Bacillus pumilus: one gene and its partner. The protein of the gene in region 1 interacts with the protein of each later gene in a pairwise test. Links are inferred from orthologs where the notes say so. Each region holds a gene or a part of one and is shown in the gene's direction. Other genes may lie near its edges. The genes, in order: ftsA and ezrA.

Region 1 (12,569 bases):
AATTCAGAGTCGGAAATTTTATAACGATAGTAAAGCAACCAATATTTTGGCAACAAGTAAAGCATTGTCAGCTTTCGAACAACCGACTATTTTGTTAGCAGGTGGACTTGATCGAGGCAATGAATTTGATGAATTGAAACCTTTTATGAAACATGTAAAAGGAATGATCACGTTTGGTGAGACTGCACCTAAGTTTGTGAAGCTTGGTGAAGAGCTTGGAATACATCATGTAAAACATGTCGATAATGTTGAACAAGCAGTACCTGCGGCGTTTAACATATCTGAAGAAGAAGACGTGATTTTATTATCTCCGGCTTGTGCAAGCTGGGATCAACATAAAACATTTGAAGAACGTGGAGACATGTTTGTAAACGCCGTGCATATGCTTAAATAAGGGCTTGTCTCTCATACGACTGACAGCCCAAATGAAATTATGCTTGGGGTGTCGGTCTCTTGACGAATAAGAAAACTTCTCCGGATTTTTTGCTTGTTGTCATTACGTTACTTTTATTGACGATTGGTTTAATTATGGTGTACAGCGCTAGTGCAGTGTGGGCATCGTATAAATTTGATGATTCGTTTTATTTTGCAAAAAGACAGCTGTTGTTTGCCGGAATCGGAGTTATCGCAATGTTTTTCATTATGCGAGTCGATTATTGGACGTGGCGGACTTGGTCAAAGATATTGATTGCTGTTTGTTTTCTCCTTTTGCTGCTTGTACTTATTCCTGGCATCGGTATGGAGAGAAATGGATCAAGAAGCTGGATCGGTGTCGGTGCGTTTAGTATTCAGCCCTCTGAATTTATGAAGCTTGCGATGATTGCGTTTCTTGCAAAATTCTTATCTGAAAAACAAAAAAATATCACATCCTTTCGCAAAGGTTTTGCCCCAGCTTTAGGCATTGTATTTTCTGCATTTGCCATCATTATGCTTCAACCAGATCTGGGAACAGGAACGGTAATGGTTGGAACCTGTATTATCATGATATTTGTTTCAGGTGCGAGAATTGCTCACTTTATATTTCTCGGTCTTATAGGGCTCAGCGGGTTTGCCGCGCTTGTCTTATCAGCACCCTACCGAATAAAACGAATTACATCATACTTAAATCCTTGGGAAGATCCGCTAGGCAGTGGGTTTCAAATTATTCAGTCCTTATACGCTGTTGGTCCAGGTGGTCTGTTCGGAATGGGACTTGGTCAAAGTAGGCAAAAATTCTTCTATTTACCTGAGCCCCAAACGGACTTCATCTTTGCGATATTGTCTGAAGAGCTTGGCTTTATAGGAGGATCACTTATTTTACTCCTCTTTAGTGTTCTATTATGGAGAGGCATACGAATAGCACTTGGAGCGCCAGACTTATATGGTAGTTTCCTAGCAGTTGGTATTATTTCAATGGTTGCCATTCAAGTAATGATTAACATCGCAGTTGTCACAGGACTGATTCCTGTGACAGGTATTACGCTCCCATTCCTTAGTTATGGCGGCTCATCATTGACATTAATGCTGATGGCGATTGGCGTACTTCTGAATGTCAGCAGGTACGCAAGATATTAGCTTGATGTAGCTAATGAAAACATGTTGACGTTTATTTTGCAAAAGTATAAAAAAATGATTTGAAGAGTGAAAATGACAGTTTTTGTTTCGAAAACGTGTATTTTGACTCTTCTTTACAGGTTTTAATGGAGCCCTGTTGTTTAAAACAGGGTTTATACTTTGTTCAGAGCAGAAAAAAATCGAGGGGAAATGGTATAATGCGTATAGTAATCAGTGGAGGCGGAACAGGCGGACATATTTATCCAGCCTTAGCCTTTATTAAAGAAGTGAAAAGACTGCATCCTGATGTGGAATTTTTATATATTGGTACTGAAAATGGACTTGAAAAGAAAATTGTAGAAAGAGAAAATATCCCTTTCAAGGCGATAGAAATTTCAGGTTTTAAACGAAAACTTTCCTTTGATAACGTCAAAACGGTGATGAGGTTTTTAAAAGGCGTTCAAAAAAGCAAATCTTACTTAAAAGAATTCAAGCCTGATGCGGTTATTGGAACAGGCGGTTATGTGTGTGGTCCTGTGGTTTATGCAGCTTCTAAGCTGAAGATCCCGACTATTATACACGAACAAAACAGCCTGCCTGGTATTACAAATAAGTTCCTAGCGAGATATGTTAATAAGGTAGCCATATGCTTTGATGAAGCAAAGGCACATTTTCCTTCTGAAAAGGTTGTATTTACGGGAAACCCTAGAGCCTCTGAAGTCGTCTCTATAAAAGAGGGGAAATCTCTTAAAGAATTTGGGCTTGATGAAAACAAAAAAACGGTTCTTATTTTCGGCGGGAGCCGAGGCGCTGCTCCAATCAATAGAGCAGTAATTGAAATGCAAGAGGGTTTAAAGGCAAAAAACTACCAGCTTTTATATATCACAGGCGAGGTTCATTATGAAAAGGTGTTGAATGAACTAAAGGAAAAAGGTTTAGCACCTAACATGATCACAAAACCTTTCTTGCATCAGATGCCGGAGTACCTGAAGTCGATCGATGTGATTGTTGCAAGAGCAGGAGCTACAACTATTGCTGAAGTAACGGCTCTTGGAATCCCAACCATTTTTATTCCGAGCCCATACGTGACGGCAAATCATCAGGAAATCAATGCAAGATCACTTGAAAAACATGATGCTGCGATTGTTTTAAGAGAATCAGAGCTTACAGGGGATCGTCTGCTGCATGCTATTGATGAAATTGCTGGTAATGAAGAAAAGCTCAACCAAATGAGCCGTTTAACGAAAGAACTCGGAGTACCAGATGCGGCTACACGTTTATATAATGTGTTAAAAGAAATTACGACTACATGATGGAATGATATTAGGTAAGGCGGAGGGTAATATGGAGAACTTGAAGAATGAATTATTAGAAGCGCAAGTTGGTAAAGTACTTGAAAACGAGCCGCTTGCGAATCATACAACAATGAAAATAGGCGGACCAGCAGATCTTTTGATCATCCCAAAAGATATCGATGCAGTGAAAACGATCATGGATCATGTGAAAAAACACCAGACGAATTGGACGGTTATTGGAAGAGGTTCGAATTTACTTGTACTCGATAAAGGAATTCGAGGGGTTGTCCTAAAGCTGGGTACTGGACTGGATCACCTAACTGTAAATGATGAAGAAATTACAGTCGGCGGTGGTTACTCTGTTGTAAGGCTCGCAACATCGCTTAGTAAACAGGGTCTTTCAGGCTTGGAATTTGCAGCTGGTATTCCGGGGTCTATTGGCGGCGCTGTTTATATGAACGCAGGTGCACATGGATCTGATATCAGTAAAATTCTTGTGAAAGCTAGAATCTTATTTGAAGACGGAAGTATCGAGTGGCTTACAAATGAACAAATGAATTTTAGCTATCGAACGTCAGTCCTTCAAAAGGAACGACCTGGCATTGTTCTCGAAGCTGTGTTTAAGCTCAAGCAGGATGACCGCGAGAAAATCACAAAGAAGATGCAACAAAATAAAGATTATCGTAAAGAAACCCAGCCTTATAATCGGCCATGTGCTGGCAGTATTTTTCGAAATCCGCTGCCTGAATATGCAGGACAGCTTGTAGAAAAAGCGAATTTAAAAGGATACCAACTCGGCGGAGCTAGAATTTCTGATATGCACGGAAACTTTATTGTCAACGCTGGTGGAGCCACTGCTCAAGACGTACTAGACTTAATTCAGTTCATCCAAAAGAAAATTAAAGAAGACTACAACGTAGAGATGCATACAGAAGTAGAAATTATCGGTGAAGAAAACTAACAGGTAGTTTTTATGAATGATCACATCAGAAGAAAACAAACGGCATGAAAGAATGCCGTTTGTTTTCTCATCAAAATGATGACCCAAAGGTGTGGACAAGCAGCTTTGAATGAGGTGAAGAGTTATGCGGCCTGATCATGAAAATGAAAAGATCGTCAATATAGAAGAGCGAATTCCTAAAATTAAAGAACAAAGGAAACAAAAAGCGAACCGGAGACTGATCTCTTTTATACTACTGTTTTTTATCATGGTTTTAATCATTATTTATTTGCAGACACCTATCAGCAAGATATCTTCATTAACCATCACAGGTAACGAACATGTCTCTACAAAACAGCTTGTTAAACTTTCACAAATTAAAGAAGGCGAAACAGAGTTTTGGAATTTAAATAAAGATATAACATCAGATCATATTAAACAAAATAAACTGATTAAAAGTGTCAGTATCAAAAAACATTTCCCAAATAAAGTGAGTATTGCTGTCAAAGAATATGCAAATATTGCGTATCTTCAAAAGGGAAATCTATATTATGAGCTTCTTGAAAATGGGACCGCATTACCAGAAGAAGTGACACCGAGTCATGCAGGACCTATTTTTGTCGATTGGGACAATAAGGAGAAGCTGAAGCAAACGGTTAAATCTTTAAATCAACTGCCAGCCTCTATTCAGGAACTCATCTCAGAAGTTTATTATGTGCCGACAAATTCAAACAAGTGGTTAGTTAAATTTTATATGAATGACGGAAACACTGTGATTGCTTCAATTAAAACATTCGGTGATAAAATGAAAACCTATCCAGCCATTGTTAAAGAGCTTTCGTCATCTGAAAAAGGCACAATTCATATGGAAGTCGCTACGTATTTCGAAGCGTTTAAATCTAAGAAAAAGGATGATGAGCGTTGAGGGGCAAAACAGTTATATTCTCAATTGTCATGCTTGTTCTTGGCTTTCTGATATCTTTTTCATACCAATATACAAAGCAGCATCAGGCAGATGTCATTCGGACAGAGCAATGGAAAAAAGAATACTCTCTGAAAAGTCAGCTCACAACGCAAGAAAAGGCGAATCAGAAACTCGAAAAAGAATTATATAGTCTTCAATCAAAGGTACAAGCAACAGAGTCCAATTTGAAAAATGAAAAAGAGCAGTATTTTAATGTATTGGAAGATGTTGAGAAATACAGAATGTTTACAGGAGAGATCGGTGTAAAAGGAAAAGGGGTAAAAGTGTCTCTTGAAGATGCATCTTATATCCCGAGTGGACAAAATTTAAATAATTACATTGTGCATGAGAGCCATATTTTTCATGTGATAAACGAACTATTTATATCAGGTGCTTCTGCTGTATCTATTAATGGACAAAGAATCACACACCAATCATACATACATTGTAACGGACCAGTTGTCACAGTAGATGGTGTTCAGCATCCAGCACCATTTGTGATATCTGCTATTGGTGATCCAGCTGTGTTAATACCAGCTTTAAATATTGCAGGGGGAGTGGTCGATCAGCTGACAAGTGATCACATTTCAATGACGATTGAGAAAACGGATATTCGTATGAATTCTCTTTTAAGAAACAAAGATTAAAAGTGAAAAGGTGAGTGGTGTTGAGGAAAAAGAAGCCTTTACTTAGTTTAACAGTTTTAATGATCATATTTGGCATCATGGTCTCCATCCAATTCAATTCCTTACAAAAGCCCGAAGTTCGAGATACTCGTGATGTGTGGGAACTGAGAGAGGATTTATCTGCATCTAAAAGTAAGGAATTGGATTTATTGAAAGAAATTGATAAATACGACGAGATGCTTAAAAAATATGGTCATCAAGGAGATCGATCAAAAGAAGCACAATTAACAAAAACGTTAAAAGATTTAAAAGAAAAGGCTGGTTTTACAGAAGTGGAAGGGGAGGGGATTGAAATTGAAATTTCTCAGCTTTTTTCCAAGGACCTTACCGGAGAAGAAGTGAAAAATATCCCACCTGATCTTCTGAAAAAGTTAATTAACGAAGCCAATATGTTTGGGGCAAAACATATTTCTATTAATGATCGCCGTGTGATTAATACAAGTGTGATTCGAGATATTAATGGCACGACAAAAATGGATGGCTACAGCTTAGATAGTGATGAAGTCACCATTAAAATGATTGGTGAGCAGGCCGACAAATTATACAGCCGTTTAAATGTATCAGATATTGGTGACTTGTTTGCTCAGGAAAACTTCAGCTTGAGTATAAGCCAGCCGAAGAAAAAAATTCATTTAAAAGCATATGACGGTGCAATTCAAGTAAACGAATTGAAGCCTCTTGACGATGTAAAGGAGGGGAAATCTTAATGTGGCTTCCTGTACTTGGCTTAATCATAGGAGTTGCGATCGGTTTCTTAACTAATTTTACGATACCGAATGAGTATTCCAATTATCTTTCCCTCGCTGTACTTGCTGCGCTTGATACATTGATTGGTGGTATCCGGGCACATCTGCAAGGGGCATACGATGAACTAGTGTTTGTATCAGGCTTCTTCTTTAATATTATACTGGCAATAAGTTTAGCTTTTCTGGGCGTCCATCTTGGTGTAGACTTGTACTTAGTTGGAATGTTTGCATTCGGCGTTAGATTGTTTCAAAATATAGCAGTAATCAGAAGAATTCTACTAACAAAATGGACAATTTCTAGAGAAAAAAAGAAAAAAAGTGAGTCATAAAAAAGGATATACATATGATGTAACGAATATTTTCAGTAATCCTTATAAAAAATGTTGATTTTTTAAGTTTTGTTACACACTTGTAAAAACACATTCATTGTATTGTTGTTCAGCAAATAATAGAATAGAAAGTATTGATATGTGAGGAGGTGCCATAGAATGAACAACAATGAAATTTACGTCAGCCTTGACATCGGTACATCCAATATAAAAGTCATCGTCGGAGAAATGGCGGATGATTCGCTTAACATTATAGGTGTTGGAAATGTCCCTTCAGAGGGGTTAAAAAAAGGATCGATTGTTGATATAGATGAGACAGTTCATTCTATTAGACAAGCATTTGAACAGGCTGAGAGAATGGTAGGTTTTCCTTTACAAAAGGCGATTGTCGGAATTAACGGAAACCACATTCATATTCAGAATACGAGCGGCGTAGTCGCAGTATCTAGTGAAAACAAAGAAATACATGCTGAAGATGTGAGACGTGTCTTAGATGCTGCACAAGTAGTATCTATTCCTCAAGAACATCTCGTCGTAGACGTGATTCCGAGACAATTTATCGTGGACGGAAGAGATGAGATCACAGATCCGAAAAAAATGCTTGGTGTTCGGCTAGAGGTGGAAGGATCGTTAATTACAGGTTCTAAAACGATTCTACATAACTGGCTCCGATGTGTAGAAAGAGCTGGAATTGAAATTATGGATATATGCTTGCAGCCACTTGCATCGGGCTCAGCAGCATTATCGAAAGATGAAAAAAATCTCGGGGTAGCTCTTGTCGATATCGGCGGCGGATCTACAACGATTTCCGTATTTGAAAACGGGCATCTCTATTCTACTCACAGTATCCCTTTGGGCGGAGAGAACATAACAAAAGATTTGTCTATAGGACTTAGAACTTCCACTGAAGAAGCTGAACGAATCAAAAAACAATTTGGGCATGCGTTTTATGATGAGGCATCGACGGAAGAGACATTTGAAGTTTCTGTGATCGGTACTGATCAAAAACAAACGTATACACAGCTTGATGCAGCTAACATTATTGAAGCGCGGCTGGAGGAAATCTTGCTCTTTGTTGCAGAGGAATTAAGAAATATGGGTGTTCATGATTTGCCTGGTGGATTCGTTCTCACAGGTGGACAAGCAGCCATACCAGGTATCCTTTCTCTTGCACAAACGGTTTTGCAAAACAATGTTAGGATTGCAAGTCCGAATTATATCGGGGTGAGAGAGCCTCAATATATGACAGGAGTGGGTCTGATCCACTTTGCTTATCGCAATGCAAAGATTCAGGGCAGACAGGTTGGATTCCAAATGCCAGATGAGGCGTTTCATGAAGTAGGCGCATCCATGGAGCCGGTTTCTTCTGCACCACAAGTGAAAGAAGCGCAGCCAAGACCGAAAGTAAAACAAAAAGCACAACAAGAGACAAATAAAAAACCGGGCAAAATGAAAAAACTATTTAATATGTTCTGGGAATAGAATTAGATTTTCGACGGATTAGGAGGATTCAGCATGTTGGAGTTTGAAACAAATATAGACGGCCTAGCATCAATTAAAGTAATCGGAGTAGGTGGCGGCGGGAATAACGCTGTCAACCGAATGATCGAAAATGACGTACAAGGTGTCGATTTTATTGCAGTCAATACTGATGCACAGGCATTAAACCTATCAAAAGCAGAAACTAAAATGCAAATCGGTGCTAAGCTGACAAGAGGGCTTGGAGCAGGTGCGAATCCTGAGGTCGGTAAAAAAGCTGCTGAGGAAAGCAAAGAGCAGATTGAAGAAGTATTAAAAGGCGCAGATATGGTCTTCGTTACAGCTGGTATGGGCGGTGGAACTGGTACGGGTGCTGCACCTGTCATTGCAAAAATCGCAAAAGATTCTGGTGCATTGACAGTTGGAGTTGTGACTCGTCCTTTCACATTTGAAGGAAGAAAACGTCAGCTTCAAGCAGTAGAAGGAATTGCTTCTATGAAAGAAGCAGTTGACACATTAATTGTGATTCCAAACGATCGCTTGCTTGAAATTGTTGATAAAAACACGCCAATGCTGGAAGCGTTCCGCGCAGCAGATAACGTGCTAAGACAAGGTGTTCAAGGGATTTCCGATTTGATTGCAACACCAGGTCTGATTAACCTTGACTTTGCTGACGTGAAAACAATCATGTCCAATAAAGGATCGGCTCTAATGGGAATTGGCGTCGCTACAGGCGAAAATCGTGCTGCTGAAGCTGCGAAGAAAGCCATTTCTTCACCACTTCTAGAAACAGCGATTGATGGTGCTCAAGGCGTCATCATGAACATTACGGGTGGTACGAACCTAAGTCTTTATGAAGTGCAAGAAGCAGCAGATATTGTGGCTTCTGCTTCTGACGAAGATGTAAACATGATTTTCGGGTCTGTCATCAATGATAACTTGAAGGATGAAATTGTGGTGACTGTGATCGCTACTGGATTCATCGAGCAAGAACCAGAAGTGACAAAATCACAAAGAAACCCATTAGGACAAGGATTAAAGCAAAATCAATCCATTCCTCAAAAACGTGAAGTAAAACGCGAGGAACATCAACAGCCATCATCTCAGCCTAGACAAAATACACAATCAAGTGATGATACGCTAGACATTCCAACGTTCTTACGCAACCGCAATAAACGCTAATCAAGTATCGCTTAACCCCTTCCATTGGAAGGGGTTTTTTCATGTCTCAACGTATAAGAGAATCTAATCAAAAAGTCTTAAGTGCGAGAAAGTCATTTCAACTTCCATGTGTAATTTGACTTATGGTGTTTAAGAAAAAAGAATCATTTTTACTCCCTCTTACAAAAAACGACAAAATGATGAACTTTATTTGACTACATTAAATAGAACAACATGAATCTTGTCATGAACAATAGAAGGAAAGGAGTGAGACCTATACTCTGTTTGGCCATTTGAGGAGGAGGGATTTGATTGAAATTGAAGTTTCGCAAGACCGCCGGCTATCGTTTGATGAGTCTTTTGGTGATTGGTACTTTAACGATGACAAGCTTTGGGATGGTTCAAGCAAAATCGACTTCTACCTCATATCAGGAGGAAGCTGTCTCCTCTAAGACAACAAAAGCAAAGATCTCATCTAGATTAATGAAACAGTTTCAGCAGGATGATCAGGTGACTTTTTTAATCAAAATGAAAGAGCAAACAAATACGAAAAAAGTGGCGAAGGAAGCGGTGTCCAAAGCCAAAAAACAGAAATTAACAGCGGCTAAAACACAATACACAAAAAGATCAGCTGTCGTATCCGAATTAAGAGCAACATCTGAGGAGACGCAGCAAGCGCTGCTTACGTATTTACAAAAAGAGAAAAAGAAAAAGCAAGTGAAGGAGATTCATTCGTACTATATTGTGAATGGTCTAGCGGTGACGGGAACGAAAGAAGTCATGGAAAAGGTGGCTGCCTTCCCGGAAGTAGATCAAGTGCTGCCAAATGAAACTCGTCAAATTCACCGCCCCGTTGATTTGAAGACGAAGCAAAAAAAACAAATGAAAGCAGTAGATGGAGTCGAGTGGAACATTTCTCAAATTCATGCTCCAGACGCATGGGCTTTAGGTTATGACGGTACTGGTACAGTTGTGGCAAGTATTGATACAGGAGTGGAATGGGATCATCCTGCTTTAAAGGAAAAATACCGCGGGTTTGATCCAGCACATCCGAATGAACCAACGCATGAATTCAATTGGTACGATGCTACGACAGGATCTGAAGCACCATATGATGATTTAGAGCATGGTACCCATGTAACGGGAACGATGGTTGGCTCTGAGCCAGATGGAAAGAATCAAATCGGAGTCGCACCGGGGGCAAAATGGATCGCGGTGAAAGCTTTCTCAGAAGATGGTGGTACAGATGCTGATCTGCTTGACGCAGGTGAGTGGATTTTAGCACCAAAAGATGACGCAGGAAACCCACATCCAGAAAAGGCACCAGATGTCGTCAATAATTCTTGGGGCGGTGGACCTGGTCTTGATGATTGGTATAAGGATGTCGTCAATGCTTGGAGAGCCGCAGACATCTTCCCAGAGTTTTCAGCTGGCAATACCGATTTATTCAACCCTGGTGGTGAAGGCTCCATTGCGAATCCTGCGAACTATCAAGAGGCCTTTGCAACGGGCGCTACGGATCAAAATAATAAATTGGGGTCTTTCTCACTGCAAGGTCCGTCTCCATATGGCGTCATGAAACCAGACATTGCGGCGCCAGGGGTAAACATTCGTTCATCCATTCCTGGGAAAGGGTATGAAGATGGCTGGAACGGGACGTCGATGGCTGGCCCGCATGTGTCAGCTGTTGTGGCTCTTCTTCGCCAAGCACAGTCAGATCTTTCAGTTGAACAGATTGAACAAATACTGATTGATACTGCGAAGCCGTTAACTGATCAGCAATTCCCAGAATCACCTAACAATGGCTATGGGGCAGGTTTAGTTGATGCAAGAGAGGCAATTACAGCATTAACAGATGGAATTGGGATGGTTGAAGGACAGGTGACAAACGAAGATGTTCATTTAGATGAGATGAAAATTCCAGATCAAACCATGCCTAAAAAAAATAAGGCTGTACATCCACATAAAAAAGAAAAAAATCTAACTACTCCGTTCATCAAAGCTCTTCCTATGAAAGCGGAAATCAGTGTTCTTGAAAGCGGCAAGTCAACGTACACAGATGAAGCGACAGGGAGATATCAGCTTCCTCATAGTGCAGGAGAATTCACAGTGAAAGCGGAAGCTTACGGATTTGAATCACGCACACAAACCGTCCATATTTCTTCAAATGAAACGGCTGAGGCGAATTTCGCCTTACAGCCACTAAAGAAACGAACGATATCTGGCACAATTGCCAACGAAACAACGGGTGAAAAAATAAAGGATGCAACGGTTTATCTTGTAGAGGATGCGAAAATTAAGCCGGTGAAAACAAATGAATCTGGCGAATTTTCTATAGAGGCATTGAGCGGTGCCTATACCGTCAAAGTATTTGCCAAAGGGTTTAAAGGATATTCTTTTACAGCAGATGTGACAGAAAAGCCGGTGGAAAAAGCCATTCAGCTAGAGCCATTCATCGGATTTGCTGGTGAGATTGGCTATGATGACGGTACAGCTGAAAATGCGAGAGCCTTCTATGATCCAGGCAATGGCTGGGCTGTGAAGTTTTCACTAGAAAAGGGGAAGAAACAAGCGCAACTCACAGGAGGGCTTTTCCGATTCTGGTCATCAGAGTGGCCAGCTCCTGGAGGGAATGAATTTGCGGTGGAAGTGTATGACGCTTCTGGGAAGAACGGAGCTCCAGGAGAGAAAATAGCAGGACCTCTAAAAGCAAATGCACTGCGTAATGGTGAATGGACAAAAGTAGACTTAGAAGACCAAGCCATTACGGTGGATGGAGATTTCTATCTTGTCTATATTCAAACGAAAAAGAATACAGAATCTCCAGGCCTTGCAACTGATGAGGATGGACCAAATGCTGAAAGAAGCTGGCAGCTCACAAGCGGTGCTTTTTCTCCTTCTCCAAAAGAAGAGGGGAATTATATGATTCGTGCGCTTGTTGACTATGAAGCAGATGTGCCAGAGATTACATCACCAAAGGCAGGAATCATTACGAACAAAGGTGAACTGGAGATTGAAGGCAAAGCCTCTCCTGGGCTTGATGTGGCGATCTATCAAAACGATGAAGAGATTGCCAAAGTGAAAGCAGATCAGTCAGGCGCTTTCAAAGAAAAGGTCACAGTTTCAAGCGGAGAGCATGTATTCACGGCTGCAACTGTTACGGATAAAGGCGCAACAAAACGATCAACACCAGTAAAGGTGATCATTGATCAAACAGCTCCAGCGCTTACCATCGATACACCGAAAAAAGGGGAAAAGACAAATAAAGAATCGCTCACTGTAGAAGGAAAGGCCACAGACGATCATCTTGATCAAGTCACCGTAAATGGAAAAAAGGCAACCATAAAAGATGGGACATATTCCGCAAGAATACTACTTGAGAACGGGAAAAATACGATCAAAGTCATAGCGAAAGATGCAGCAGGAAACAAAACGA
Region 2 (14,438 bases), 520 kb from region 1 along the record:
GGAAGACGAGTACTTTAGAAGATTCATTTGCATGCGGATACACAAGCACACTCAGCATTTGAATATGCTGCTCCTTTAAAATAGCCGTGATGTCTGCAAGACCTTCTGTCATTAGGTCCACTTCAACCTCTAAGTGCGACCCAGGCTGATCTGCACCTGTCAGTCTGACAAACGTACGAAGCAAATCAGTCTTTGTGATAATGCCTACAAGTTTGCCGCGTCTCACCACTGGAAGGCAGCCAATTCCATGTTCAAAAAAGACACTTGAAATCTCTTCAACGAAATCAAGCGGATGAGCAGTAATTGTCTCTAATACCATGATCTCTTCAACAGGCCGCTGAATAAAGAGCTGTCTTTTTTCTGTTTCAAATATACTTGGACTGGCATTTTTAATATCTCGATCTGTCACCATCCCAATGACAGAACCTTGATCAGATACGATCGGAATATGCCGAATGTGATGTGTACTCATTTTTTTGATGGCTTCTTCAATCGTATCGGTTTTTCGCAGCGTGATCACATCACGCTCCATTATTTGTTCAATCATCATTGTTTACCAATCCCCTTTGCCAAAAAAACGAATTGAACGTTAATACATAAAGCGCTGATGGAAGCGAAGACGATCGAAACGCTCAATCGAATCAGGACTCACATTTTTCCCGATTCTGGCCATTAAACAATTGGCTGGATGTGAGCTGATCTCTGGCTCGTCTGTTGCAAACCAAACAAGACCGCCTGCGTTCATCATTTTCTCCATCATCTTGCGGTACTCCCACACGTTTTTCTTTGTCCCCTTTAAATCCCAATGCCAGTAATATTCAGTTGTAATGACGATATAATTCTCCATTTGCTCATCCATCATGCTCACATCAAGTAAATGCTTGCCAAGTGAGCAACCTCTAAATGGAGGAGCGACCTCAATCGCGCCAAGCTCGATTAAATTGTCCATGTTGCCCTCTGACCAGCGCTCAAGCGGATCAGGATATAAATACGTGACATAGCCGACAACAAGCTCATCCACTCGTGCAATGATAATACGTCCTTCTGGAAGGTCTGCTATTTCAACAAGTGCTTGTTTCTGTTCCTCTGGCGTGCGAAATGCCGTTAGTCCTTCATGAAACGTATAGTTCGCAAGCTCTGATGCAGGTACCGGACCTTCAATAAGGATGGAACCTGTTTCTCGCTCAATGATTTTTGAATAATAAGTTTTAGGATGCTCCACGTATCCACCGCCTCAAATTCTAGTGAGTCGTCTCTATTTTATCTTAAAACCTGCAAGAATTAAAACGGTTTCACAATAAGTTTTTTAAAAATTGAGAAAAAAAGTCATCTATACTATAATGGTCATTGTAAACGTATGCAAAGGGGGACTGTTTGATGAAAGTGGAAACGCTACCATCAGTAAAAGGGGACTATCATTTAAATGATTATGAGCAGGCATACAAAGAATTTTCATGGGAAGAAGCAAGAAAAAACTTCTCTTGGTATGAAACAGGAAACATAAATGCAGCCTATGAAGCGATTGACAGACATGCGGACTCGTTTCGCAAGAACAAGGTGGCGCTTCACTACAAAGATTCACAGCGGGATGAAAAGTATACGTTCAGAGACATGAAAATCAACACAAATAAAGCGGGCAATCTGTTCAGAGAAAAGGCGCATGTGCAAAAAGGGGATCGCATATTTATTTTTATGCCTAGATCACCTGAGCTCTATTTTCTTCTGCTTGGCGCCGTTAAAATTGGTGCGATCGTTGGTCCGTTATTTGAGGCATTTATGGAAGGTGCGGTCAAAGACCGTTTAGAAAATAGCGAGGCGAAGGTCATTGTGACAACGCCGGATCTGCTTGAACGAATTCCGTTTGCAGAGCTTCCGAAACTTGAATCTGTCATTATTGTTGGCGGTGATAAGGAAGATATCGATGGTGTTCGGACAATCCATTATGAAGAAGCTTTTGAGCAGGCGGCGAAGGACCTTGAAATCGAATGGATGGATGAAAAAGACGGCTTTCTGCTTCATTACACGTCAGGGTCGACAGGTACGCCAAAAGGTGTGCTACATGTCCATGGTGCAATGGTGCAGCAGGATCAGACCGGTAAATGGGTGCTTGATCTGAAGGAAGATGACGTCTACTGGTGTACAGCTGACCCGGGCTGGGTAACAGGCACAGTGTACGGCATTTTTTCACCGTGGTTAAATGGGGCGACGAATGTCATTTTGGGAGGCAGATTTAATCCTGATACGTGGTATGAAACGATTGAATCACTAGGTGTGACCGTTTGGTATAGTGCACCGACCGCCTTTAGAATGCTAATGGGGGCAGGAGATGACCTCATTCAAAAATATGATCTCAGCTCGCTTCGTCATGTGTTAAGTGTAGGTGAGCCTCTGAATCCAGAAGTTATACGCTGGGGAGACGCTGTATTTGGCAAACGAATTCATGACACTTGGTGGATGACGGAAACCGGTGCACAGCTGATTTGTAATTATCCATGTATGGACATTAAACCAGGTTCAATGGGGAAACCGATTCCAGGCGTAGAAGCTGCGATTGTGGATAATGCCGGAAATGAACTTCCGCCATATCGGATGGGCAACCTCGCCATCAAAAAAGGCTGGCCGTCTATGATGCATACGATCTGGAACAATCCTGAAAAATATGAATCTTACTTTATGCCGGGAGATTGGTATGTTTCAGGAGATTCAGCTTATATGGACGAAGACGGATACTTTTGGTTCCAGGGACGTGTCGATGATGTGATCATGACATCAGGAGAGCGGGTTGGTCCTTTTGAGGTGGAAAGCAAATTGGTTGAACATCCGGCGATTGCAGAGGCTGGCGTCATTGGGAAACCAGATCCGGTCCGCGGGGAAATTATTAAAGCATTCATTGCGCTTAGAAGCGGATATGAGCCGACAGATGAACTCAAGGAAGAGATTCGTACGTTTGTGAAAAAAGGACTCGCTGCACATGCGGCACCGAGAGAAATCGAGTTTAAAGACAAACTGCCTAAAACGCGAAGCGGAAAAATTATGAGACGTGTGCTAAAGGCGTGGGAACTGAATTTACCAGCTGGCGACCTATCGACAATGGAAGATTAATTTTTTCATCAGTTGACTTGATATCAAAAATATGTTTAAAATGACATTAGTTGAATATATAAAGGTTTTGACTGAGATTCAGTAGAATCATCTTTCCCTGTCCAAGAGAGCTGACGGTTGGTGCGAGTCAGTACAAAGAGATATTCGAATTACCCTCACGAACCGCTTTTACGAAAAGGAGCATTCATGCTGTTCTGATTAGTGAAAGAACGGATCTGTCCGTTATCAGTGTAAGTGAAAAGACGTGATGTATTGTCTTTTAAGCAGGGTGGTACCGCGATATATATCGTCCCTTCGTTCATTCGAAGGGGCGTTTTTTATGTTGAATTGTAAAAAAGGAGAATGAGATATGAGTCAATTGATGGAAGAGTTATCATTTAGAGGATTAATTCAGCAACAAACAGATGAAGAAGGTTTAACTAAATTATTAGCAGAAGAAAAAATCAAGCTTTACTCCGGCTTTGACCCGACAGCGGACAGCTTACACATTGGTCACCTATTGCCAATTTTAACATTACGCAGATTCCAGGAAGCAGGCCATCATCCGATTGCTCTTGTTGGCGGCGCAACTGGACTAATTGGCGACCCTAGCTTCAAAAAAGCAGAACGTTCACTAAACCCAGCAGAAATTGTTGAACAGTGGTCAGATAAAATCAAAGGACAGCTTTCTCAATTTCTTGATTTTGAAGCAGGTGAGAACCCAGCCGTTATCGTGAATAACTACGACTGGATCAGCCAAATGAATGTGATCACGTTCCTTCGTGATATTGGAAAAAACTTTGGTGTGAACTTCATGCTGGCAAAAGATATCGTCAGCTCACGGATTGAAACAGGCATTTCGTACACAGAGTTCAGCTACGTCATCCTGCAATCTTTAGACTTCTTAAATCTTTACAGAAATGAAAACTGTAAGCTGCAAATTGGTGGAAGCGACCAGTGGGGAAATATCACATCTGGACTTGAGCTGATCCGTAAGTCTGAAGCAGAAGGGGCAAAAGCATTCGGTTTAACGATGCCGCTTGTCACGAAAGCAGACGGTACGAAGTTTGGAAAAACAGAAGGCGGCGCCATCTGGTTAGATAAAGAAAAAACATCTCCATACGAGTTCTACCAATTCTGGATCAACACAGATGACCGTGACGTCGTGAAATACTTAAAATACTTTACGTTCTTATCGAAAGAAGAGATCGCATCGTACGAAGAAAAAGTGCAAACAGCGCCTGAAAAACGTGAAGCACAGCGCCGTCTAGCAGAGGAAGTCACGACACTCGTACATGGCCGTGAATCACTAGAACAGGCAGTCAACATCTCAAATGCACTATTCAAAGGTGAGATTAAATCTCTTTCAGCCGAAGAAGTCAAAGTAGGCTTTAAAGATGTACCATCAATGGAGAAAAGCAGCACAGAAGAATTAACACTTGTTGATCTTCTTGTGGAATCAAAGCTGTCACCATCAAAACGTCAAGCACGTGAAGACATCACAAATGGCGCAGTTTCCATCAACGGAGAGAGACAAACCGATAAAGATTACGTCCTTTCAGCTGAAGATAGAATTGAAAACCAATTTACCGTCTTAAGAAGAGGGAAAAAGAAATATTTCCTTGTGACGTATAAATAAATTCTTATGAAACAGTAAGCATCAAGAAAAGCACCTCAAATGTTCGTATACATTGAGGTGCTTTTCTTTTTATATTTAGAAGTAGGAATCAAGCTTTTACAGAGCGGTTTTCTCTCATTTGTCTGCTTCTTGTTCAAGAAGTGAATCTTCGTTTGTATAAGCATGTTCTACCTTACAAATTCGGGTTGTATAGGCTTCATACCAATCCTTTTTCCCTTTTTTTTGAACACGCTGATGTGCTGTATGTGCTTTCCATTCTTTGATGGCTGCTAATGAATTCCAGTAAGAAACAGTGATTCCAACGCCATGTTCATCTCTTACACTTTCTATTCCAAGAAAGCCGTCTAGTTCTTTCGCTAATTCTTCCATTTTTTGAGCAGCCGCAGCGTATTCCTTCTGCTCGACATTTGTTCGTTTTGATGTGAAAATCACGGCATAATAAGGTGTTGCAGGTGCTTGAGTAAATAACATCTAGTAGCTCCTTTTGTCTAACATATTATATATGAAAGAAAGAGAGTCTCGTAGTCTTTTTGTTTTAATTTAAAAAAGTCCAAGGTGCTTTATGATTATTTATATTTCTGTAAAATCATCTCATAAACATTACCTTGTTCACTTTTCTGACATATTTTTCTTGTATAAAATAGAGTCGAATAAGATGAATAAGGGGGAATGAAAGTGTCGTTATTGATGAAAAGGAGTTTACAGATTCTCGTTGCATTTGCATTGGTGATTGGTTCAATGGCTTTTATCCAGCCTAAAGAGGTGAAGGCGGCTGAGCATAATCCAGTGGTGATGGTACATGGTATTGGAGGAGCGTCTTATAACTTTGCTTCGATTAAAAGTTATTTGGTTGGACAAGGCTGGGATCGAAACCAATTATTTGCTATCGATTTCATAGACAAAACAGGGAATAACCGCAACAATGGTCCTCGTTTATCTAGATTCGTCAAAGATGTGCTAGACAAAACGGGTGCCAAAAAAGTAGATATTGTGGCGCATAGTATGGGCGGGGCGAACACGCTATACTATATTAAGAATCTAGATGGCGGCGATAAAATTGAAAACGTCGTCACCATTGGTGGAGCAAACGGACTCGTTTCACTCAGAGCATTACCAGGAACAGATCCAAATCAAAAAATTCTTTACACATCTGTCTATAGCTCAGCCGATTTGATTGTCGTTAACAGCCTTTCGCGTTTAATTGGCGCAAGAAATGTCCTGATCCACGGCGTTGGCCATATCGGTCTATTAACCTCAAGCCAAGTGAAAGGGTATATTAAAGAAGGACTAAACGGTGGAGGACAGAATACGAATTAAAAATGAAAAAGACAGCGACTTGTGCTGTCTTTTTTGATGTCATCGCTATATGGCAGCTACTAATTGGTTAAGGAGGCAACACGTTGACACACAGACTCAAGCAATATTTCTTCGGAGACTATCTCTATTTTCCATGCTCATTTCTCATCATCTATTTCATTTGGATGAAGTTCGTCAAATCAGTTCAAATAGGTGAGGTGCTGTCTAATTGTACATCGATTCTCGGTATCTATTACATCATCGCTAGTGTGTGGTTCGTCTTTTTGATGAAAAAGCAGTAAAAGCATGTACAAAAGAATCACCATTCCTTACACTACATGTAGTGAATAAGAATCTTTGGAGGTGAGCGTTTGTGCAAACGAGTCAAAAGGCTTTGATCATTGTTGATGTACAGAAGGCGTTCGAGCATGAAAAGTGGGGCGAACGAAATAATTTAGAGGCAGAGAATAATATCAGCCAGTTATTGAGGTTTTGGAGAGAGAAAGGCTGGAAAGTCATTCATATTCAGCATACAGCCGACAATCCAGACTCTTTGTTTCATCCGGCAAATGAAGGACATCTGTTCAAAGATATTGCCAGACCGTTAGAGGAAGAAACGGTGATCCAAAAGAAAGTGAATAGCAGCTTCATTGGTACGAACTTGGAAGAACAACTAAGATCAAACCATATGGACACGGTCGTGATCGCAGGGCTCACAACACCGCATTGTGTATCCACAACCACAAGAATGAGCGGAAATCTTGGCTTTGATACGTATCTGATTTCGGACGCAACAGCAGCCTTTGGGCTAACAGATCAAACCGGTACATATTTTGACCCAGAAACAATCCATCGGCTCTCGCTTGCCACACTCCATGAGGAATTTGCGACTGTGCTGACAACAGAGCAACTCCTCACAAATTGGGCAAAATCATAATTGAACGTTAAAAAGCTCCTAGAAAAATATCTAGGAGCTTTTTTATGCCAAATCAGATGTGTCCAGTGATTGTTCTCGTTTTTTTCTTGAGTAAATGAGATCAATCTCAATAAATATAAAGCTGACAAAGAAAGATAAAATCAATATACCGTAATCACCTATCGATACATTCACTAGGTTAATGTGAAGCACATACTTGATAGAGAAATGTAAAACAATCCAAGAACTGATCCATTCCAAAGCATAAGTGAGCCATGTAGGGAACTTAAGTAAATAAGCTAGCCCTTTGCCTACGAATAGAAGAATAGGAGACCAAAAAACGACGATGACACTCACGAATAATGAGAACGAAATCAAAGAAAAAAATGAATCATACGTAATTTGTTCTCCAAAAAGAAAATTTACGCCTAAAGAGACGATGTATAGCACACCAGTTGAAACTGCGATCACAAAGCAGAGAGAAAAAAAGAGCAGGAAGATAAACAGACTTGCAGCAAATCTATTTGGCGGTTCATCGATGATTTGTTTTTTTCTTAAAATTGAATAGGCGATAACAGCTAGCGCTAAGAGTAAGAATATAATGATTGTGATACTATACATGGAACTCCTCCATTTAAGTACTATAGAAGACCATCCGCTTGGATATGTCATCCATCACCATTCTATCAATATTTCCCTATATTTGTATACGGTGATTTGGAGAGGTTGTATTAGAAAAAAGAATGCAAACAAAAAACCCTAGACCATCTTGAACAATCAAGGGATCTAGGGTTTGTTTGCTCTCTCTTAGAGAAGTAATGAAATTAACGAGAGTAGAACTCAACGATTAGTTGTTCGCTGATTTCAGGCGCTAATTCAGAACGCTCTGGAAGACGAGTGAAAGTTCCTTCAAGCTTTTCAGCATCGAAAGTAAGGTATTCAGGAACGAAGCTGTTCACTTCAACTGATTCTTTCACAACTGCAAGGTTTTGAGATTTCTCACGAAGAGCAATCGTTTGACCTGGTTTCACAGAGAATGATGGGATGTCTACACGGCTTCCATCAACAAGGATGTGGCCATGGTTAACTAGCTGACGAGCTTGGCGACGAGTACGCGCAAGGCCAAGACGGTATACTAGGTTGTCAAGGCGAGTTTCAAGAAGAATCATGAAGTTTTCACCTTGTTTACCAGGAAGTTTAGCAGCTTTGTCAAATAGTGTACGGAATTGACGTTCGTTGACACCGTACATGTGACGAAGCTTTTGCTTCTCTTGTAATTGTAAACCGTATTCAGATAGTTTTTTGCGTTGTCCTGGACCATGTGGGCCTGGAGCGTAAGGGCGTTTTTCAAGTTCCTTACCTGTTCCGCTTAATGAAATGCCTAAACGGCGGGAAATCTTCCAACTTGGACCTGTATAGCGAGCCATAATGTGACTCCTCCTTATTTGTTTTTATTTGTGAAAAATAAAAACCGTCTGTTCTTTGTCTTTTCCGTCATTATGTTTTCATGCATCCTCGCTCCAGCAGCAGGGAGTTACAAGATGCACCTTCATATAGAAGGAACAAAATGATACAAAAAAGCCGAACAAAAAGGCTGCCATATTTCACACAAACTCTATTATATGACGCTGGATAGGAGAAGTCAACCTATTTAGGGGCAATGGCGATGCTTCGCGTCTGCGAAGAAAAATAAAAAGCAGACAATGCGCCTGCTTTTTTGTGAGATTATGCATTTGTAGAGGAGGATAACGCCTTTTGGAGTACCTCGGTCAATTGAATTAAGTAGGTTTCATCTACTTCACTGAAACGGTCTTTCACAGGGCTGTCAATGTCGAGAACCCCAATGATCTCTCCATTTACTTTGAGCGGAACGACAATTTCAGATTGTGATGCTGCATCACATGCGATATGTCCAGGGAATGCGTGCACATCAGCGATACGCTGGACTTCACCTGTTGCAAAGGCAGTACCGCAAACGCCTTTCCCAGATGGAATACGCACACATGCAGGCAGTCCGTTAAACGGTCCGAGAACAAGCTCATCGCCTTTAGCCAAATAAAATCCTGCCCAATTGACCTCTGGGAGTGAATGGTACAATAGCGCCGCCGCATTTGCTAGGTTAGCAATTAGATCAGGCTCACCATCTGTAATGGCTTCGACCTGTTTAACGAGCAATTGATAGTCTTTTGATGGATCGCCAGACTGTTTTTCGACATGAAACATGAAAATCTCCTACTTTCTATCTCAAAAATACATAACTTGCGTCTCACATGTGGGATTTGTCGAGCAATAGTAAAAGGAACTTCCGCCTTCATCTTGAAGTATGTACTCATGAAGAGGGGGTGAGCGGATGAAAACATCAACAACCGTGCAAACAAAAGATCGTATTATTGAAGCTGCCATCAGACTTTTTAACCAAAAAGGATTTTCTGGAACCTCTGTCCGTGAGATTGCGAAGGAAGCAAACGTCAACGTTGCCCACATTTCTTATTACTTTCAAGGAAAAGGAGGGCTGCTTGAGCAACTCGTATCCGAATTTTATGAAGGCTATATTCACATGATTGAATCACATATCCATCACATGGAAACTCGTCATGCAAAAGAATGCTTATTACATGTGGTTTTTGATATTTTATCTTATCAGCACAAGCACCGTCAATTAACCCGTTTCGTTTATCGAGAGGTGACGATTGATTCGACGCTTATTAGAGAAATTATGTCGACCTATTTAACGAAAGAAAAATATTTGTTTCAGCTCATCATTGAAAAAGGAAAAAGCACCCATGTGATTTGTGAGCAGCTCTCCATCTCATCTTTTATGATTCAGCTGAAATCACTACTCATGATGCCCTATTTACAGCCGCAATATTTAATGGAGGTGCTTTACTTAAATCCAAATGAGCCTTATTTCTATCAAACATATTTTAAGGAACTGAGCCGCTCTCTTCATCATTTACTAGAACCAAAAAAGCCGGCGTTAGATTCTCATTTAAAACTCATGATGTCTTCGAATTGATCATAAGCATATCCGAGATCTTCCGCTTGATGGGCATCAGACCCAAATATAAGCGGAATTTTTTTCTGTTTTGCAAGATCAATCATCCATTGATCTAAATAGATACTTCTGGCATATGTTTTACGAAGACCTGATGTATTAAAATCTAAGGACATGCCTTTTTTTGCCGTTTCTTCAAGACAAAGGGTAACCTTTTGACAAAGTGCAGGTGTCATCTCAAATGGGAAAAGCTGTTTGAATTTCTGCACAAGGGTGATATGACCGATTCTATTTGGCTTATAGCGACCTAAAGATGATAGAATAGAAGAATGAATTTGGTCATAGTAGCTTTGATAGACCTGTTCGATGCTGCCATAGAGGCTTATTAGCTGCTGGAAGGCATGCTCGTCAAAATCAAGGCAAATATAATCATCGCCAGCAGGAAGAAAGTGAACAGACAAAATGCTATCGTCTAGTTCTGGACCATAGCAGTCTAAAAAGGCACTTGTTTCCTCTTCATACTCTTTGATATAGTCAACCTCAAGCCCAGTTTTTACTATTAATTGTCCTTTGTATTCCTGTTTCAGCTGATCCAATTTCGTTATATACGATTCAAGTTCTTGGAGCTTCATGGCACTATCCTGCGCTGGTGTTGGATCATGGAACGATGGAGGCAGAGGGGCATGCTCAGTAAAGGTTATGGAATCAAATCCCTTTTTGATGGCTTTTTCAATATAAGAATGAAAAGAATCAGGCGTGCCGTGCGGACAAAACGATGTATGTAGATGTGCATCTTGCTTCAGCATGTCGTCACCTCTTGTCGATATTTTGAAAAACGTCATGTTTATCAGTGAAAATAATGAAAAATCATGACCAAAAATGCTGGTTACATGGTATCATAATAACAATGAAAACGACAGCTTCCGCATACATAAAAGCAGGTCACATGAATACGTGTGATCAAATGATAGAAAGCGCTCAAATACTTTCTTGAAAAACATACATAAAACCGTGAATGGATGGTATTGGAAAACATACGATCCTGTTTATAAAAAGACAAATGCAAAGCGGACACGAAAGGGTTCTCAGGTCTACTCGGGACACTTTTACCCTGACATCACTTAGATCACAACAAGGGGGCTCATTATGGAGTTTATCATCGGTTTAATTGTCATTTTGCTTGCTTTGTTTTCAGTCGGTTATTTCCTCAGAAAAAATATATATAAAGAGATTGACCGATTGGAAGCATGGAAAATTGAAATTTTAAACAGATCAATTGTAGAAGAAATTTCAAAAATCAAACACTTAAAAATGACCGGAGAAACAGAGCAATTTTTTGAAAGGTGGCGTGCAGAGTGGGACGATATCGTCACAGCCCATCTTCCAAAGGTAGAGGAGCTATTATATGACGCAGAAGAGTATTCTGATAAATATCGATTCTCCAAAGCCAAGCAGGTTCTAACTCATATTGAGGACTTGCTGAGTGCTGCTGATTCGAACATCGAAGACATTTTAAAAGAAATTGCAGACCTTGTCACAAGCGAGGAGCAAAATCGCAAGGACATTGAAAAGGTCAAAGAGCAATACCAAACGGTTCGAAAAAATCTGCTTGCGTACAGCCATTTATATGGCACCCTTTATGACAAAATGGAGCAGGACTTAGACGAGGCCTGGGAAGGGATTAAGCAGTACGAGGAAGAAACAGAAAACGGAAACTACATGAAAGCAAGAAAGATATTGCTTGAGCAAGACCGCAGACTCGACCAGCTTCAACTATATATCAATGATGTACCAAAGCTTATTGCAGACTGCAAACAAACCGTACCAGGTCAGCTGACGAAGCTGAAAGACGGATATCAAGAAATGTCGGAAAAAGGCTACAAGCTGGAGCACATCCAGATCACGAAAGAGCTGGAGACTTTAAACAAACAGCTTGCGAGAGCGGAAAAATTGCTCATTGATGAACTCAATTTAGAAGAGGCATCAAGCATTCTGCAAATGATCGATGATGCGATTGAGACGCTGTATGATCAGCTGGAGGCGGAAGTAGAGGCAGGTCAGGAAATCAAAAGCAGAATGCCTGAGCTCACAGAAGCATTCGAAAAGCTTGAGCAAGATCACACACAAACAAAGGCAGAAACGGCTCTTGTAAAAGAAAGTTACAAGCTGACAGCAGGAGAGCTTGATCAACAGAAAGCATTTGAAAAACGTTTAGAAGAAATTGAAAAGCTGATGAAACAAATCCGTGAGAAGCTTGATCGTGATCACGTGGCATATTCATTACTAATGGATGAAATCAATCAGCTGGAGACCTTTATCGAAGATGCAAAAGCATTGCATGACACATTTAAAGGTCATCTCCAATCATTAAGAAAAGAAGAATTACAAGCGAGGGAAACACTGGCTGAGCTTAAAACGATGCTGACAGATACAGTACGTCAGCTACATAAAAGCAATATTCCAGGTGTACCTGCTGAGATGAAAGAGCGGGCTGAAAAAGCGCAGGAGATGATTCATCAAGTGCACGAGCAGCTAGAAAACCTGCCACTCAACATGCCAGCAGTAAATCAACAATTAAAAGAAGCCTCTGACACAGTCAGGAATGTTGTGGATGAGACAGAAGAAATGCTTAGTAAAGTGGATCAAATTGAACGAATCATTCAATATGGCAATCGCTTTAGAAGTCAAAACCATATTCTTTCAGAACAATTAAAAGAGGCGGAACGAAGATTTTACGCTTATGATTACAACGGATCATTTGACATAGCGGCAGCAGCTGTTGAAAAAGCATCACCAGGTGCTGTACAAAAGCTATTAGCTCAGCAAGAAAAAGAGTATCAGCATCAATAAAAAAGCTGAAGTCCATTTACAGGACTTCAGCTTTTTTCTGTTAAGATGCTTGTTTCTCCCGCTTTTGGGAAGCAGGAGAAGTGAAGAGAGAAAGAATGAACCCAATGACCACTCCGAAAATAGCAGGAACAACCCAACCAATACCAAGGTCATATAAAGGTAATATCGTTTGGAAGAGATCCTCCACTGGTCCAATCGGGAGTTTCGCTGCTACTAAGCCGTCAAACAAACTGACGCAGCCTGTTAAAATCAAAGTAAGGACGTAAACAGGTCTTCTTTGACCAATCCATCTATCTGCTAGCGACAAAACAATGATGACAATCGCTAGTGGGTAAATGGCAGTTAAAACTGGGACAGAGAAAGCAATAATATGAGCAAGTCCAAAATTTGAAATGATAAAACTGAATAATGTCACGAGTGTAACGACCATTTTATAAGAAAGTTTAGGTAATAAATTCGAGAAATACTCTCCGCATGATGTAACGAGACCGATACTTGTCGTTAAACAAGCCACCGTAATCGCAGCACCCAACACAATATTTCCTAAGCTGCCAAATAAGAATTGAGAAGACTGAGCCAAGATTTTACTACCATCTCCAACAAAACCAATGGCATGTGTACTTGAAGCGCCTAAATAAGCAAGAGATAGATAAACAAATGTTAATCCGCAAGCTGCAATCAGACCCGCTTTGATACAAGCAGATGTCAGTGCCTTTTTACTTGTCACACCGCGTCCTTTAATGGCGTTGATGACAACAACCCCAAACACTATAGAAGCAAGAGCATCCATGGTTTTATAGCCCTCTAAAAATCCTTTAAAAAATGATCCGTTGCTATAGGATACATCAGGTGTGCCAATAACGCCCATCGGCGTTAAAATGGCTTTGACAATAATGATAAAAATAATCGTAAATTTAATCGGTGTTAACACTTTTCCTACACGGTCTACAATCTTCGTTGGATTTAGAGCAAGATAATACGTAATACCAAAAAAGACAAGTGTGAATAAAAGAAGTGAGAGCCAAGCTGGTACACCTGCTAAAAAGGGTAATGCACCAATTTCATATGAAACCGTTCCTGTACGAGGAATAGCGAAAAGTGGCCCAATAGATAAATATAAAATGACGGTAAATGCTGTACCAAAAGCTGGGTGAGCTTTATCAGCTAATCCTTTCGCATCTCGACCTGTCAGAGCGATTGCAATAATCCCTAGAAGAGGTAAACCGACACCTGTTAATAAAAATCCGCCCATTGCTTTCCACACATTTTGCCCAGCATATTGCCCAAGCTCTGGTGGATAAATCATATTACCGGCGCCGAAGAATAGAGCAAACAGCATAAAACCTATGATAACCGTATCTTTCGTCGACAAAGTTGCCTTCATTGCATTTAAAGCCTCCATTATTATGTTGAAATATTCTGTTAATTAGTTGCTAGGTAACCGTTCATCATTAACAATCACTAATTATAAAGGATGTACGCCTGATGTCAACATGTGTTTTCGTACAAAAGTCATGAATTTTTCTATTTTAGTATATGGAGAACAATAAAAAACATCCCCCTCCAATGGAGAAGGGGATGTTTTGGCTTGCAATGATTATGAGGCAAGCTGCTTGGGCGGGCTGGTAAACATGGAAATAAGTAAACCAACTATAGCACCG

The links.
Region 2: the proteins of ftsA (region 1) and ezrA interact in binary tests that used the Bacillus subtilis proteins (3 or more experiments, as listed by UniProt). The link is inferred for Bacillus pumilus from one-to-one orthologs.

Annotation. Positions count from the first base shown.
Region 1 is NZ_CP047089.1:1,903,014-1,915,582, reverse strand. Bases 5,988-8,813 are described here. They hold ftsA (cell division protein FtsA), read left to right. Parts: upstream 5,988-6,652; coding sequence 6,653-7,975; downstream 7,976-8,813. Other genes in these bases: ftsZ (cell division protein FtsZ), read left to right, coding at 8,009-8,813; GPS65_RS09250 (small basic family protein), read left to right, coding at 6,125-6,493; GPS65_RS09255 (DUF881 domain-containing protein), read left to right, coding at 5,988-6,125. Also shown: murD (UDP-N-acetylmuramoyl-L-alanine--D-glutamate ligase), read left to right, coding at 1-394; spoVE (stage V sporulation protein E), read left to right, coding at 454-1,554; murG (undecaprenyldiphospho-muramoylpentapeptide beta-N-acetylglucosaminyltransferase), read left to right, coding at 1,752-2,846; murB (UDP-N-acetylmuramate dehydrogenase), read left to right, coding at 2,878-3,789; GPS65_RS09265 (cell division protein FtsQ/DivIB), read left to right, coding at 3,914-4,693; GPS65_RS09260 (DUF881 domain-containing protein), read left to right, coding at 4,690-5,379; more of GPS65_RS09255, read left to right, coding at 5,400-5,987; more of ftsZ, read left to right, coding at 8,814-9,154; GPS65_RS09235 (S8 family peptidase), read left to right, coding at 9,446-12,569. UniProt on the Bacillus subtilis protein: Cell division protein that is required for the assembly of the Z ring. May serve as a membrane anchor for the Z ring. Binds and hydrolyzes ATP. Also involved in sporulation.
Region 2 is NZ_CP047089.1:1,377,945-1,392,382, forward strand. What follows is about bases 10,466-13,425. They hold ezrA (septation ring formation regulator EzrA), read left to right. Parts: upstream 10,466-11,073; coding sequence 11,074-12,777; downstream 12,778-13,425. Other genes in these bases: hisJ (histidinol-phosphatase HisJ), read right to left, coding at 10,466-10,733; brnQ (branched-chain amino acid transport system II carrier protein), read right to left, coding at 12,818-13,425. Also shown: GPS65_RS06675 (CBS and ACT domain-containing protein), read right to left, coding at 1-550; GPS65_RS06680 (GNAT family N-acetyltransferase), read right to left, coding at 590-1,222; acsA (acetate--CoA ligase), read left to right, coding at 1,378-3,102; tyrS (tyrosine--tRNA ligase), read left to right, coding at 3,452-4,720; GPS65_RS06695 (antibiotic biosynthesis monooxygenase family protein), read right to left, coding at 4,835-5,191; GPS65_RS06700 (esterase/lipase family protein), read left to right, coding at 5,459-6,037; GPS65_RS06705 (hypothetical protein), read left to right, coding at 6,121-6,318; GPS65_RS06710 (cysteine hydrolase family protein), read left to right, coding at 6,390-6,953; GPS65_RS06715 (hypothetical protein), read right to left, coding at 6,996-7,553; rpsD (30S ribosomal protein S4), read right to left, coding at 7,757-8,359; GPS65_RS06725 (GAF domain-containing protein), read right to left, coding at 8,658-9,155; forespore capture DNA-binding protein RefZ, read left to right, coding at 9,283-9,948; more of hisJ, read right to left, coding at 9,918-10,465; more of brnQ, read right to left, coding at 13,426-14,161; brnQ (branched-chain amino acid transport system II carrier protein), read right to left, coding at 14,375-14,438. UniProt on the Bacillus subtilis protein: Negative regulator of FtsZ ring formation; modulates the frequency and position of FtsZ ring formation. Inhibits FtsZ ring formation at polar sites. Interacts either with FtsZ or with one of its binding partners to promote depolymerization.